Regions from separate parts of the Enterococcus sp. AAFC-DPL-5182 genome, predicted to be linked through region 1. Evidence: riboswitches for the same ligand, from Rfam matches in the RefSeq annotation. Region 1 holds a riboswitch; each other region holds the start of a gene.

Region 1 (4,571 bases):
CCGAGATGATTGCTGGCTCTAGTGAATTGTTTTTGTTCGCAGAGTGTTAAAAAGTAGTTTAAATGGGTTAATTCCATGTTCTTTTCTCCTTTCAATTTGTTGTTAAAAAATAAATTGAAGTTGTTCGATTAGATCTTTATGTGCTTTTGAGAGAGGTAGGTCTGAATGATAACCAATAGAAATATTTCTGAAAGGTCCATCAATGATCTCGACTGATGTAATACTTAAATAATTCGGAATGGAATCTGCCAATGAGTAAGGAAGAAATGCCACGCCAAAGTCTTGATCGACTAAATTCAATATTGAGATTGTTGAAGGTAGTTCGTAACATTGATTATCTTTAAGTTCAGGATGGTTTATTTCTATCCAAGTTTTAATTATGTTCTTTTCATAGATTTGTTTTGAATAATTTATTAAAGGGGTTTGCAGTAAATGCTCTACTGACAATTCGTTTAGATAAGATAGTTGATTTTTTTTGCTAATGAAAACAACGTAAGATTCTGAAAAAATCAAACTACTTGCTATTTTAGAATTCTCTTCTGATAGAATACCGACTGCTATATCGATTTCTTTATTTTCCAGAGCTATTTCAAGGTTGTCGTAATAGCCATAATCAATAGAGGCTAATGGATATTTTCGGTGAAAGTCTGTTAGCATTTTTGCAATCAAATAGTCAGTGTCAGCTAAATTTGTTCCGATTTTGATGGTTGCTGTTTCTCCAGTATGGACAAGTAAATTGATTTCTGTGACAGCCATTTCAAATTCTTGAAAAATTTTCTCCCCTCTTTTTTTTAAAACAAGACCCTCAGGCGTTAAGGTGTTATTGCCGTAATCTCTCGTTATCAGTTGGGCGTTTAGCTCCTGCTCTAATTCTCGAATATGTGTGCTTAAATAAGGCTGAGAAATACCTAATTCCTCTGATGTTTTTGTAAAGCTTTTGTTTTTGCATAATGCTAAAAAATAGTCTAATTGTTTTAATTTCATTTGCTCATCTCCTTTACTCTGTTGAAAATAAATGCTGGTTCTCTTCAAGATAAAATAATTTGAGATGAAATAGTCATTTTTTTCAAAAAATATACAAAAAATTAATAGTATTTTTTTATTTTGAAATAATGACTGTTTTCTATAAAGGAAAAGAGCCCTTTTAATTGGTAATAGCCGACCAATTAAAAGGACTTTTATCAGTATTAGCTTACTGATAGGGAATAGTGAACAATTAGTGAATAGGTTGTTTCTTAGTTTAGTATAATTTTCTTTGGCCAATAGAGCCATTCTGTTTTATTTATAGTGCTATTCTTTTTTATGAAATTTGAACAATGAACTTTGGAAATATAAATCCCACTACGGGGGAAAGCCGAAGTGGGATCCATCAGAGCTTACTTTGTAAAAAGGAGTATGGATGTTACATAAACGAACTTGGGAGATTCGTTTATACAAATATAGTAAATAAAATGAACTGAATAAACTATTTCTTTTTTGTCATAGAAGTATTCTTTTTTATAAATGATTTAAAAAGGAAGATGGCGAAAAAATTACATTCAAAAAAAGTTATACAGGTATCGTTTTTTTTGTCTATAAATGTAAGGCATAATTCATTAGAATAACAGTGTAATTCTTCTTGTTAGGCGAGGCTCCTATACAAACACAGGCTACTGCCCAAAAATGTCGAGAGACGCCAATGGGTAGAACAGGAACTGTCGAATTAAGGCTTTTCTTAAGGTAGCTAAAAGCTTGGGCTTTTTACGTTGTATAGTGCCAAAACTCAACGATTATGGAGACTCACGGCAAAGCGGGCTGAGTTTTCAGTGCGCTTTTTTGTGTGGAAAGGATGTGGTGACGGTGCCAGAAGATAGTTCGATAAGCCAGAGATCAACTAAAAGAAAAGAGGATAATCTAGATGCAAAAAGAAATGAAGAACATGATCCATGAAAAAGCTTATCAAAAGATAGCGAATTTATCTATCGATAAAGTTTTAGAAAGCTTTTCCTCTTCGTGGGATGGCTTGAAAGCCCGAGAAGTTCAACACTCAAAAGAAAAATTCGGTATAAATAAAATTACAGATAATAAAAAAAAGTCCTTTATTTATACTGTGATAAAATCCTATGTCACACCATTTACTGTTGTATTGATGATACTAGCAACTATCTCGTTTTTTACTGAATATGTGTATGCTGAACCAAGTGAGAAAGACATTACTGGGGTTTTGATTATGGTGGTCATGGTTTTGTTAAGCGGCACTATGACTTTAGTTCAATCAGTGAAATCAAGTAATGCAGTCAGTAAATTACAAAATATGATTCAGATCACAGCGACTGTTACCAGAGAAAATAAAGAAATGGAAATACCTGTGGACGAAGTTGTTTGTGGTGACTTAGTTAATCTTGCAGCAGGAGACATGATTCCTGCAGATTTGCGGTTGATTCATGCGAAGGACTTATTCGTTTCACAATCAGCGATGACAGGAGAAAGTTTTCCAGTTGAAAAAAAAGTCAAAAATGTTACTTCTACAAATAATAATAACCAAACAGATTTTGATAATTTATTGTTTTTAGGCAGCAATGTCGTTAGCGGCAGTGGTGTTGGTGTAGCTGTTCGGGTTGGGGATAATACACTCTTTGGAAAAATTGCACAAGATGTTGCAGATGATGAGAAAAAAACAAGCTTTGAATTAGGTGTAAACAAAACGACATGGTTATTGATTCGTTTTATGATGGTGATTACGCCAGCAGTATTTTTGATCAACGGAATCACAAAAGGCGATTGGGGTGAAGCCTTAATGTTTGCTATTGCAACGGCTGTAGGGCTTACACCAGAAATGCTGCCAATGATCGTTACGACTAATTTGGTCAAAGGTTCTAGGGATATGGCAAAAGAAGGAACGATCATGAAAAACGTCAACGCGATTCAAAATTTTGGTGCCATGGATATTTTATGTACGGATAAAACTGGCACCCTGACACAAGACAAGGTCATTTTAGAATATCATTACAATACCTCATGCCAAGAAGATCGGGAAGTATTGCGTTCTGCTTTTTTAAATAGTTATTTCCAAACTGGTCTGCGTAATTTAATCGATAAGGCAATTATTGAAGCATCATCGAAAGAGTTATCTATCGATGAAGAAGATTATTTTAAAATTGATGAAATTCCTTTCGACTTTAATCGTAGAAGAATGAGTGTTGTTATTAAAAATAGAAGATCGAATCAAAGCTTTTTGATTACTAAAGGAGCAGTTGAAGAAATGCTACAAGCATGCTCTCATATCAATCAGGCTGGAGATGTTGTTCCGATCACACCAAAAATAAAAAAACAAGTATTGAAAACAGTGAAGGAATTAAATGAAGATGGTCTGAGAGTCTTAGCGATCGCAGATAAAAAAGTCAACAATCAATTAGATGACTATTCTGTTGCAGATGAACAGGAACTGATTTTACAAGGGTATCTCGCTTTTCTAGATCCTCCTAAAGAAACGGCTGCTGCTGCTATTCAAGCATTAAAAAGTAACGGAGTTTCTGTAAAAATTCTAACAGGTGATAATGAATTAGTAACACGTTCAGTTTGTAAAGAAGTTGGTCTGGGGACTGAAAAAATGATCGATGGTTCAGCAATTTCTAAATTATCTGAATCAGAACTAGAACAGATGGTCAATAAATATACTATTTTTACAAAAGTAACACCTGATCAAAAAACAAAAATTGTTAAAGCGTTGAAGAAAAATGAACAAACAGTTGGCTTCATGGGGGATGGAATCAATGACGCAGGAGCTATGAAAGTCTCTGATGTTGGAATTTCTGTAGATACGGCAGTTGATATTGCAAAAGAATCGGCTGATGTGATTTTGCTGCAAAAAGACTTAATGGTTTTAGAACAGGGGATTATTTCTGGACGCAAAGTCTTTAGTAATACAATGAAGTATATCAAAATGACAGCAAGTTCAAATTTCGGGAATGTATTTTCTGTTATTCCTGCGAGTATTTTTTTACCATTTTTACCAGTTGCGCCGATTCAATCACTATTTTTGAATTTGATTTACGATACATCTTGCATGTCGGTTCCGTGGGATAACGTGGATAAAGAGTATGTCGAAAAGCCTAAGAAGTGGGAAGCCAAATCAATTGGTTCATTCATGAAATGGTTTGGACCGACAAGTTCTGTTTTTGATATCGTTACTTATCTATTTATGTATTTTATTATTTGTCCAACTATCTTAGGCGGTGGATTTTTCTCATTAGCAGCCGATCAGAAACTCTTATTTATCGCTATTTTCCATGCAGGTTGGTTTATTGAGTCTTTATGGTCACAAATGTTGGTACTTCATATATTGAGAACGCCAAAAATACCATTCCTTCAAAGTAGAGCTTCAGGCATCTTGACGCTCGTCACTTCAGTTGGAATTTTAATTGGAACAATTTTGCCGTTTACGAATTTAGGAGCAAGTATTGGTTTTGCACCACTTCCAGGAAATTACTTTTTTTACTTGATTCCAACAATCATTGCGTATTTACTCTTAGTAACAGTGATCAAGAAAATATATATAAGAAAATATCAAGAATTACTCTAGTCAGAAAATA
Region 2 (4,571 bases), 690 kb from region 1:
CTCACCAGAAAAGGCCATTGAACATGTACGTGAAATCGCTAAAAAAGGCAAGGAACAAAAACAAACAAGACAACGTTATGGTCAAAATAATCGGCCGATTCGTCAAGAGACGTTACCAGATTGGGTAGAAAACCCAGTAGAAGAACAAAAATTATCAAAAGAGGAACAAGCAAGGCTAGATAAAGAAATTCAAGATTTCTTGAGTAAAGGAGGTGGCAATTAATGGAAGATGTAGGGAAAGAAATGTCAAAAATCATTCAAAGCAGAGATATGAATGAGCGATACAATGAGCTAGTTGAGGTTGTATTGAAAGATACAGATGTCCAAACGTTTATTCAGGAAAATCGTGACCGATTAACAGATGATGATATTCGGAAGAGTTATTCAAAATTATATGAATTTGTTCAAGAAAAACGCAAGTATCAGTTGAATGACCCAACAATGATCGCCCCTGGATACGAACCTAAACTAACCTTAAATTTCCATTATATTGATGTCACCTACGTGCCGACAGAAGCGCTGATCGCTAAGCAAAAAGAAGACGAGATTCGTAAAAGAGTTCGTGCAATGGATATGCCAAAAGATGTACGAGAAGCAAGCTTAAGTAGATTTGATACAGCATCGCAAGGGCGTGCTCAAGCGATGGCAGAAACAATGAAATTTTTAAACGAGTATACGTCAAATCCAAAAGAATTTCACAAAGGGCTTTATTTACAAGGAACCTTTGGGGTTGGTAAATCCTTTTTGCTAGGTGCAATTGCTAACAGCTTAGCCGAACGTGGTTTTGTTACAACAATTGTTCATTTTCCAACTTTTACAGTCGAAATGAAACAGGCAATCGGTAAAGATATGGTCGGTCCTAAATTGGATGCAGTCAAAAAATCACCTGTTTTAATGATCGATGACCTTGGTGCAGAATCAATGACTTCTTGGATTCGAGATGACGTGCTAAGCGTTATTTTACAATATCGAATGCAAGAACAATTAGTGACATTTTTTTCTTCAAACCTTGATTTAAAAGACCTAGAAAAACATTTATCTGTGACGCAACGTGGTGAACAAGAGCCGTTGAAGGCCCGTCGAATCATGGAACGTATTCGTTATTTAGCGCAAGAGATAACAATGTCAGGTAATGATCGTAGAAATGGTTGAGGTGCTTTTGCGCCCGCTGATATAAGGCAGGGATGTGACTCTTAGAGTTTCCTCCCTGCTTTTTTTCTTTTTTAAGGGGAGGATGGTAATGGACTGAAAGTAGTAGCATATCTTATAATAAAGTATCAGTATTGGAGGAGATCCTTATGAAGAAAAGAGTACTAACAATACTAACAATTTTAACGTTGGTTTCTTTAGGTGCATGTGCAAAAAATAAGCAAAATTCGCCAAAGGGAAGTGAAGAGACAGCTATGAGTAGTAAGCAAAATAAAGCTACGGATGAAACATCAAATGACAATGAACAAGCAAAATCAATATTTACAGCAGTTTTAGGTGAGGACGCAAAAGAAAATGAAACTGTAGACCACTCGACCCGTCTAGTTTTAAAGGAAGTTGAGGCAATCGAAGATCCTAAAAAAATTATTGGTATGATGAAAAATGATGGTGTTATTCTGAATGTATCAAAAGATCAATTCGCGGATGGAATCACAAGCAATGAGTTGAAAAAAGGAGATAAAATTCAATTTACATTAGTTGGATTACCTGCAATGACGATGTCGATCCCACCTCAAGTAGCTGGAAATGCAGTCATCAAAGTTGAAAAAATTTAACAAGTATAAGTTGACCGACGTTCTCTTTTGTAACGTCGGTAGTTTGTTTTTTTATTCTTAAATTAGAAATATTTTTTTGAAATAAATAAAAAAATGTTGACAGTTGTTTTATAAGGATGGTATAGTGTCACCTGTAAGATAATTAAATAGATTTGTTAGGTGAGGCTCCTATACAAACACAGGCTACTGCCCAAAAACATCGAGAGATGCCAATGGGTAGAACAGGGATTGTCGATTACAAGGCTTTTCATAAGGTAGCTAAAAGCTCTGCTTTTTACGTTGTATAGTGCCAAAACTCAACGACTAGATCATGCAGGCTTTTTTTTGTGCGCTTATTTATGACCTTCCGCTGAGTTTTGGCGGAAGGTTTTTTGCTGTGAATCACTACGACTGGCCAAAGGACAGAGTAGATGATGAACAGTACTTGGCGAACGAAGAGAGAGAAGTAACCTTAATACTGAATCACTCCACCACGTTTCAATCTCATCACTGTCAAAGAGTTAGGGCTTAAAGAATTAAAGGCCAGAGCAGATGATGAACAGTACTTAGAGAACGGCGAAAGAGATGTAGTTTTCGTCTCGAAAAAAGTTTCCACCTAACCTCAAATCTAAGAAAGGGGCAAACCTATGAATTTTTAATCAATATTATCGCAAGTATTTTTGCAGGAATGATCATCGGTGCAGAAAGGCAATGGCGAAAAAAATTAGCTGGGATGAGAACGATGACCTTAGTCACATTTGGTGCTTGCCAATTTGTTTCATTGTCTACTTTGATCCAAGACGATAGTAGTCCGACTCGAATAGCAGCCCAAGTAGTCAGTGGAATTGGATTTCTTGCTGGAGGAGTGATTTTAAGAGAAGGATTTAGTGTGACTGGTATCAATACAGCAGCAACCTTATGGTGTTCAGCAGCTGTTGGCAGCATGATTGGAGCTGGATTTGTGATTGAAGGAGTTATTTGTGCAGTTGCTCTAATGCTAGTCAATATTTTGCTAAGAAATTTATCTTTCAAAATAGATGACTATACCGTGCAAAAAGAAGAGGAACAAACAGAATCGATCCATTATCTTTCTGTTATTGCAAGCAATACTAGTGAGGTCATGCTTAGAACAGAGATTATTCAGTTGTTAGATAAATATTGTTTAACCTTCACTAAGTTCTCATGTACTGATCTAGCAGGAAAAAAAATACGACTATTTTTGGAAATCGAAGCAATAAGAAATGGGACACTTGCGGTAAATGCGATCACTTCAGAATTATCTCAGTTTTCAGAAGTTATTGAAATCAATCAACTAAACAATTAAAAGAACGGAGGAATCAACATGGTAAAACAGTGATGGTGAAAATCGTAAATTGGAACAGTGAAGAATATTGGGCAGGAATAGACTTAAGAAACAAGTTGCTAAAAACAAGTGCTGGTAAAGAATGGATCAAGGATCTACCTTTAAATGAAGAAAAGGATACCCATGTAGCAGCGATGATCGATGGGATTGTTGTAGGAACCTTACTTCTTTCAAAAAAGAGCCAAACAATAGCACAAATCAAACAAGTGGCCATCAACGAAGACTATCAAGGATTCGGCATTGGAAAAAAATTACTTCAATTTGCTGAAAAAATTGCAGAACTTATGGCTTTTCAAACTGTAGTTTTAACTGGTCGTAAGCAAGCTTGGGGTTTTTATGATCATTTTGGCTATCAAAGTGTGGGGCATGCCTATTCAGATGGACAAGTGACTTTGAAAAAATTTAAAAAAAGAATTTATACTAAAAAAAGAATTGGAACACTTGGAATTATCAAACATATAACGCTAAAGGAGATGGAAACAAATGGATGACAGTAGTCAGATGATCAAGGACTTATGCAAAAAGAAACCTGTTGTTAAAAACATGAGGATACTATTGTCTATTTGTTTCTAGTAGAGTTAAGTAGTTTCCTCCGATGACAACACCTCTTTTTCCATTAGTCCGTTCCTTAAAAAAATACAAAATCAGTAAAATTGAATTAGTGGTTGTTTATTGCCAGTTGTTCATTATTTTATTGATCAGAGCTTTAGAAAGAAGGAGAAACAAATGGAGAAAAGAGTATTAGTAACGAAAAAGAGTAATCAATCTTATGAGTATTTTGCAAGAAACTCAATAGAAAATATCATAACGTATTTCAAGTCTTCAAAAGGAGGCCTCACCCATCAACAAGCTGTTCTATCTAGAGAAGAATATGGGGAAAATATTATTACACATGGAAAGAAAACACCATTGTTTCTTGAAGTGATCAAAGCGTACTTTACCCCTTTTACGATTGTATTACTTACATTAGCGATCATTTCATTTATTACTGATTATGTGATTGCAGCACCTGCTGATCGTGATCTTGTCGGTGTTTTGATCATTTTAGCAATGGTCTTGATCAGTGGAACAATGACCTTGATTCAATCGGTTAAATCAAATCAAGCGGCAGAAAAATTGAATAATTTGGTAAAGGTTACTGCAACTGTTGTTCGTAGGAAGAAGACAGTTGAGCTTCCGATAGAAGAAATTGTTTGCGGTGATATCGTAAAATTATCTGCTGGGGATATGATTCCGGCGGATATACGACTAACGAAAACTAAAGATTTATTTGTTTCTCAATCTGCCATGACGGGTGAGAGTTATCCAGTAGAAAAAAGAGCAGACTATAAATTAAAGGTAAACAATGTTGAAACAGAGTATGAAAATATCGTATTTATGGGTAGCAATGTCATTAGTGGTAGCGCGGAAGGAATCGTAGTCTCAGTGGGAGATGGTACGCTTTTCGGTAAAGTAGCGCAAGATGT
Region 3 (4,571 bases), 740 kb from region 1:
TCTTTGTAATGATCTTTGCAATTGCTTCAACCGTATTTAATATTTGGGGTCCAAAAATTTTATCCCAAGCAATCACAGAATTGTTTAATGGTTTAATCAAAAAATATCAAGGAACTGGCGGAATCGATTTTAATAAAATTGGTGGAATCTTACTCTTTATGTTAGGGCTCTACTTAGTGGCATCCGCTTTTGGGATCATTCAAGGTTGGATCATGTCAACGATTTCGCAAAAAATCACATATCGCATGCGTAAAGAAATTTCAGAAAAAATCAATCGTATGCCAATGAATTATTTTGAAAGTCGTACAACGGGTGAAGTCTTATCTCGTATCACCAATGACGTGGATACTCTAGGTCAATCATTAAACCAATCGATCACACAGCTGATTACATCAGTATTCACTATCATTGGTGTTATTGTCATGATGCTATCGATTTCTGTGCAAATGACAGGTATTGCGATTTTGATCGTCCCAATTTCAATGATCTTAATTTTGATCGTTGTGAAAAATTCGCAAAAATACTTTAAAACACAACAAGAATATCTTGGCGTGATCAATGGTAAAGTAGAAGAAACCATCGGTGGTTATAACATCGTACGTCTATTCAATGATGAAGAAAATTCACTTACAGAATTTAAAAAACAAAATGATGTCTTATTCAAATCAGCTTGGAAATCCCAATTTCTTTCAGGTTTGATGCAACCGATCATGAACTTTGTTGGAAATTTAGGGTACGTTGCAGTAGCGATTTTTGGTGGGATCTTAGCTTATAATGGCACGATCACGGTCGGAGATATCCAAGCGTTTATCCAATATGTTCGTAACTTAACACAACCTATTGCCCAATTGGCTCAAGTATCAAACTTACTCCAATCAATGGCAGCAGCAGCTGAACGTGTTTTTGAATTTCTTGAAGAAGATGAAGAAGCACAAACAGTACCAAATCCAGTTAAAATCGACAAAGCCAAAGGGATGGTCGATTTTGAACATGTTCGTTTCGGGTATACACCAGACAAAATCATTATCAATGATTTCAGTTCACATGTTGATCCCGGCCAAACAGTGGCAATCGTTGGACCAACTGGTGCAGGTAAAACAACTATGGTTAAATTATTGATGCGTTTTTACGATGTAACATCTGGCGCAATCAAAATCGATGGTCATAATATCAAAGACTTTAATCGTGCAGATTTACGTAAAAATATTGGGATGGTTTTACAAGACACTTGGTTATTTAAAGGAACCATCATGGAAAACTTACGCTATGGTCGTTTAGATGCAACGGATGAAGAAGTCTATGAAGCCGCGAAAGCGGCTCACGTTCATCACTTTATCCAAACGTTGCCTGGTGGTTACAATATGGAATTAAATGAAGAGTCTTCCAACATTTCCCAAGGTCAAAAACAACTTTTAACAATTGCCCGCGCAATCTTAGCTGATAAACCGATTTTGATCCTTGATGAAGCAACATCATCTGTTGATACCAGAACAGAAGGCTTGATTCAAGGTGCTATGAATAATTTAATGGCTGGTCGTACGTCATTTGTTATTGCGCACCGTTTATCAACGATCAAAGATGCGGATAAGATTTTGTATATGCAAGATGGCGATATTAAAGAACAAGGAACACATGAAGAATTACTTGCTCAAGGCGGTTATTATGCGTCACTTTATAACTCACAATTTGAAGAGTTAGATGAGTAAAATAGAGTATAGCAGAAGCAATCATCAATACTATTTTGATGATTGCTTCTGCTTGTTTACGGGTGCTATCTTTTTCAAATTTTAAATTAAGAAAAACTAAAGAGTCATAAAATAACTTGAAAATTTTTTTTACCAGCGTTACTATTTAACAAAATAAATAGATAAATAACCTTGTTAGGTGAGGCTCCTATACAAACACAGGCTATTGCGCAGAAACGTCGAAAGACGCCAATGTGTAAAACAGGAATTGTCGAATTAAGGCTTTTCATAAAATAGCTAAGAACTTTTCTTTACGTTGTATAGTGCTAAAACTCAGACGATGAGATTGATTGAAAGTCAAACGTCTTAGGGAAAGCATGTTTGGCTTTTTTCTTTTGGTGAATAAGAGTTTTCCAACTGTATACCGTTAGATGATTCACTACTGCCAATTAAGGGGCAAAATCATTTAGTGATCTATTTAGTTGTATGATATTCCTGTGAAAACTACTTGGAAATAATCTTTAACTTGGTTGTTTTACTGAATATATGAATGAAGGGATTTATCACATGTATACGTTGAAAGAAAAGAAATTTACTCCAGCAGTTTTAAGTGTCGTATTTTTTTCATTGCTAACCTTTTTAGTTGTAAAACAAGAATCATGGTTTGTTCAGTTAGATTCAGCGATTTATCACTTTAATTGGAAACCGAGTCAATTACTGACCAGTATTGTGGATTTAGTTGCCAAAAGTGCTACGATCGTGCCGATTTTTGTTGTTAGCTTGATAGTCTCATTTATACTTTGGCGAAATAAACATAAGTTATTGGCGGTTTGGCTAAGTAGTAATGTCTTAGTAGTCAGCGCTTTTGGATTTGTCTTAAAGCAGCTTGTGGCGCGGCAAAGACCAAATGTAGAACAGTTGGCTGAACGAACTTCCTATAGTTTTCCAAGTGGGCATTCGCTCTTAGCCATGTGCTTAGCTTGTTCGATGATCTTGATTTTACAAACCGTTTATTCAAAGGAAATGAAGCATTACAAGTTTTTAAAAAACACTTTGATCGTTTATGTTCTTTTGATTGGATTGAGCCGGATTTATTTACGAGTTCATTATCCAAGTGATGTGCTTGCAGGTTTTCTTTTAAGCTATACTTGGGTCAAGTTCTCTTTTGTTTTCTTGCAAAGAGTGTACCTTAATAGAGAATTTTCTACCCCTATTGCTAAAAAAAAGTTCATTCAAAGAACTATTTTAGGCACGCTAACAGTGCTTTTACTAGTCGTTGCTGGAGCTTCAGCTTATGGTGCTGCGGTGTTTCAAAAAGTCCAAAAAACTGCCGATAAAATGTATCAGCCACTAAATCGAAAAAATAAAGCCGCAGAGTTAGGAAATAGTGAACCTGCGAGTTTCTTACTTTTAGGTATCGCAAATGATTCTAAACGCAAAACAGATTTTCGAGCAAATACGATTATGGTGGTCACCGTCAATAATCAATTGAAGAAAACTACGATCACAAGTATTCCCAGAGATGCTTATGTCGAAATCATTGGGAAAGATGGCGTCTATGACAAAATCAATCATGCTCATTCCTTTGGTGGAGACGAGATGATGATCGATACGGTTGAACATTATTTAGATATCCCGATCAATCATTATTTTGTGATCAATATGGATGGTTTAGCAGCTTTAAGTGACGCAGTTGGCGGTGTCACCGTCAATAATGATTTTGAGTTTGATGCAGAAGGAATTCATTATCCAAAAGGGGAACAGCATTTAGGCGGCTGGGAAACATTACAGTATGCGAGAATGCGCTATGAAGATCCTTTAGGCGATTACGGCAGACAAAAGAGGCAGCGAGAGGTAACGATTCAGCTTACCAAAGAATTAACTTCGATGAAAAGTGTTTTTCGTTATCAAGAATTACTCGACATAATAGGAGAAAATGGTCAAACCGATATGACCCTGGATCAAATGACTCTTTTAATGAAAAATTATCAAAAAGCCTTAGAAAACATTGAAAGTTATCAAATGCAAGGGGAAGGATTTACAGGTGATGGCTATACTGGGGAAGAAGGGATTTCTTATCAGAGTATTTCAGATGAGGAAAAGCAAAAAATCACCACGGAATTAAAAAAACAATTGAATATAATGGATCAGTAAAAGAAGGAACTCGTTTTTTCAACTTCCAATTGTCAGATGTCTTTTTCTTTTGGTATAATCTGATTTATAGAAGTGGAGGAATGTTAGTATGATAAAAGTAGCAATCATTGGATATGGAAACCTTGGACGCGGGGTTGAACGTTCGATCAAACAAAACAAAGATATGGAATTAGTCGGTGTCTTTACAAGAAGAGCTCCTGAAACGGTGCAAACAGAAGGTTCTAAAGCATTTACGATGGAGCAATTGAAACACAAAAAAGGTGAAATCGATGTCTGCATTCTTTGCGGCGGTTCAGCGACAGATTTGCCAACGCAAACGCCGGAGTGGACTCATTTATTTAACACGATCGATAGCTTTGACACACATGCTAAGATTCCAGAGCATTTTGCGAAAGTGGATCAAGTAGCAAAAGAAAATCAAACAACGTCGATTATCTCAACAGGATGGGACCCAGGTTTGTTTAGTTTGAATCGTTTGTATGCACAAAGCATTTTACCAGTTGGACAGACGAATACATTTTGGGGTAAAGGTGTTAGCCAAGGTCATTCCGATGCATTACGACGAATCGACGGTGTATTAGATGCCGTTCAATATACAATTCCAAACAATGATGTTATAGAGAAGCTCAAAGCGGGAGAACAACTGGATTTGACTACTCGAGATAAACATTTTAGAGAATGTTTTGTTGTGCTTGAAAATGAATCACAGGCAGAAAAAATTCGCGAAGAAAT

Evidence for each region. A riboswitch is a leader RNA that binds a small molecule or an ion and turns the genes downstream of it on or off. The one in region 1 is predicted to bind magnesium.
Region 2: it holds a riboswitch for magnesium, as region 1 does, so the genes downstream of both, AC4BB7_RS07430 (MgtC/SapB family protein) here and mgtA (magnesium-translocating P-type ATPase) in region 1, are expected to answer to the same signal.
Region 3: it holds a riboswitch for magnesium, as region 1 does, so the genes downstream of both, AC4BB7_RS07190 (phosphatase PAP2/LCP family protein) here and mgtA (magnesium-translocating P-type ATPase) in region 1, are expected to answer to the same signal.

Annotation. Positions count from the first base shown of each region.
Region 1 is NZ_CM177101.1:2,302,725-2,307,295, reverse strand. Features, by position in the region: gene AC4BB7_RS10760 (LysR family transcriptional regulator) at 1-77, opposite strand, end outside; gene AC4BB7_RS10755 (LysR family transcriptional regulator) at 103-984, opposite strand; M-box (ykoK) riboswitch at 1,611-1,781, shown strand; gene mgtA (magnesium-translocating P-type ATPase) at 1,898-4,561, shown strand.
Region 2 is NZ_CM177101.1:1,615,530-1,620,100, forward strand. Features, by position in the region: gene AC4BB7_RS07415 (replication initiation and membrane attachment family protein) at 1-223, shown strand, start outside; gene dnaI (primosomal protein DnaI) at 223-1,152, shown strand; gene AC4BB7_RS07425 (hypothetical protein) at 1,299-1,763, shown strand; M-box (ykoK) riboswitch at 1,908-2,078, shown strand; gene AC4BB7_RS07430 (MgtC/SapB family protein) at 2,419-3,066, shown strand; gene AC4BB7_RS07435 (GNAT family N-acetyltransferase) at 3,099-3,596, shown strand; gene mgtA (magnesium-translocating P-type ATPase) at 3,832-4,571, shown strand, end outside.
Region 3 is NZ_CM177101.1:1,559,233-1,563,803, forward strand. Features, by position in the region: gene AC4BB7_RS07185 (ABC transporter ATP-binding protein) at 1-1,706, shown strand, start outside; M-box (ykoK) riboswitch at 1,870-2,037, shown strand; gene AC4BB7_RS07190 (phosphatase PAP2/LCP family protein) at 2,253-3,839, shown strand; gene AC4BB7_RS07195 (diaminopimelate dehydrogenase) at 3,928-4,571, shown strand, end outside.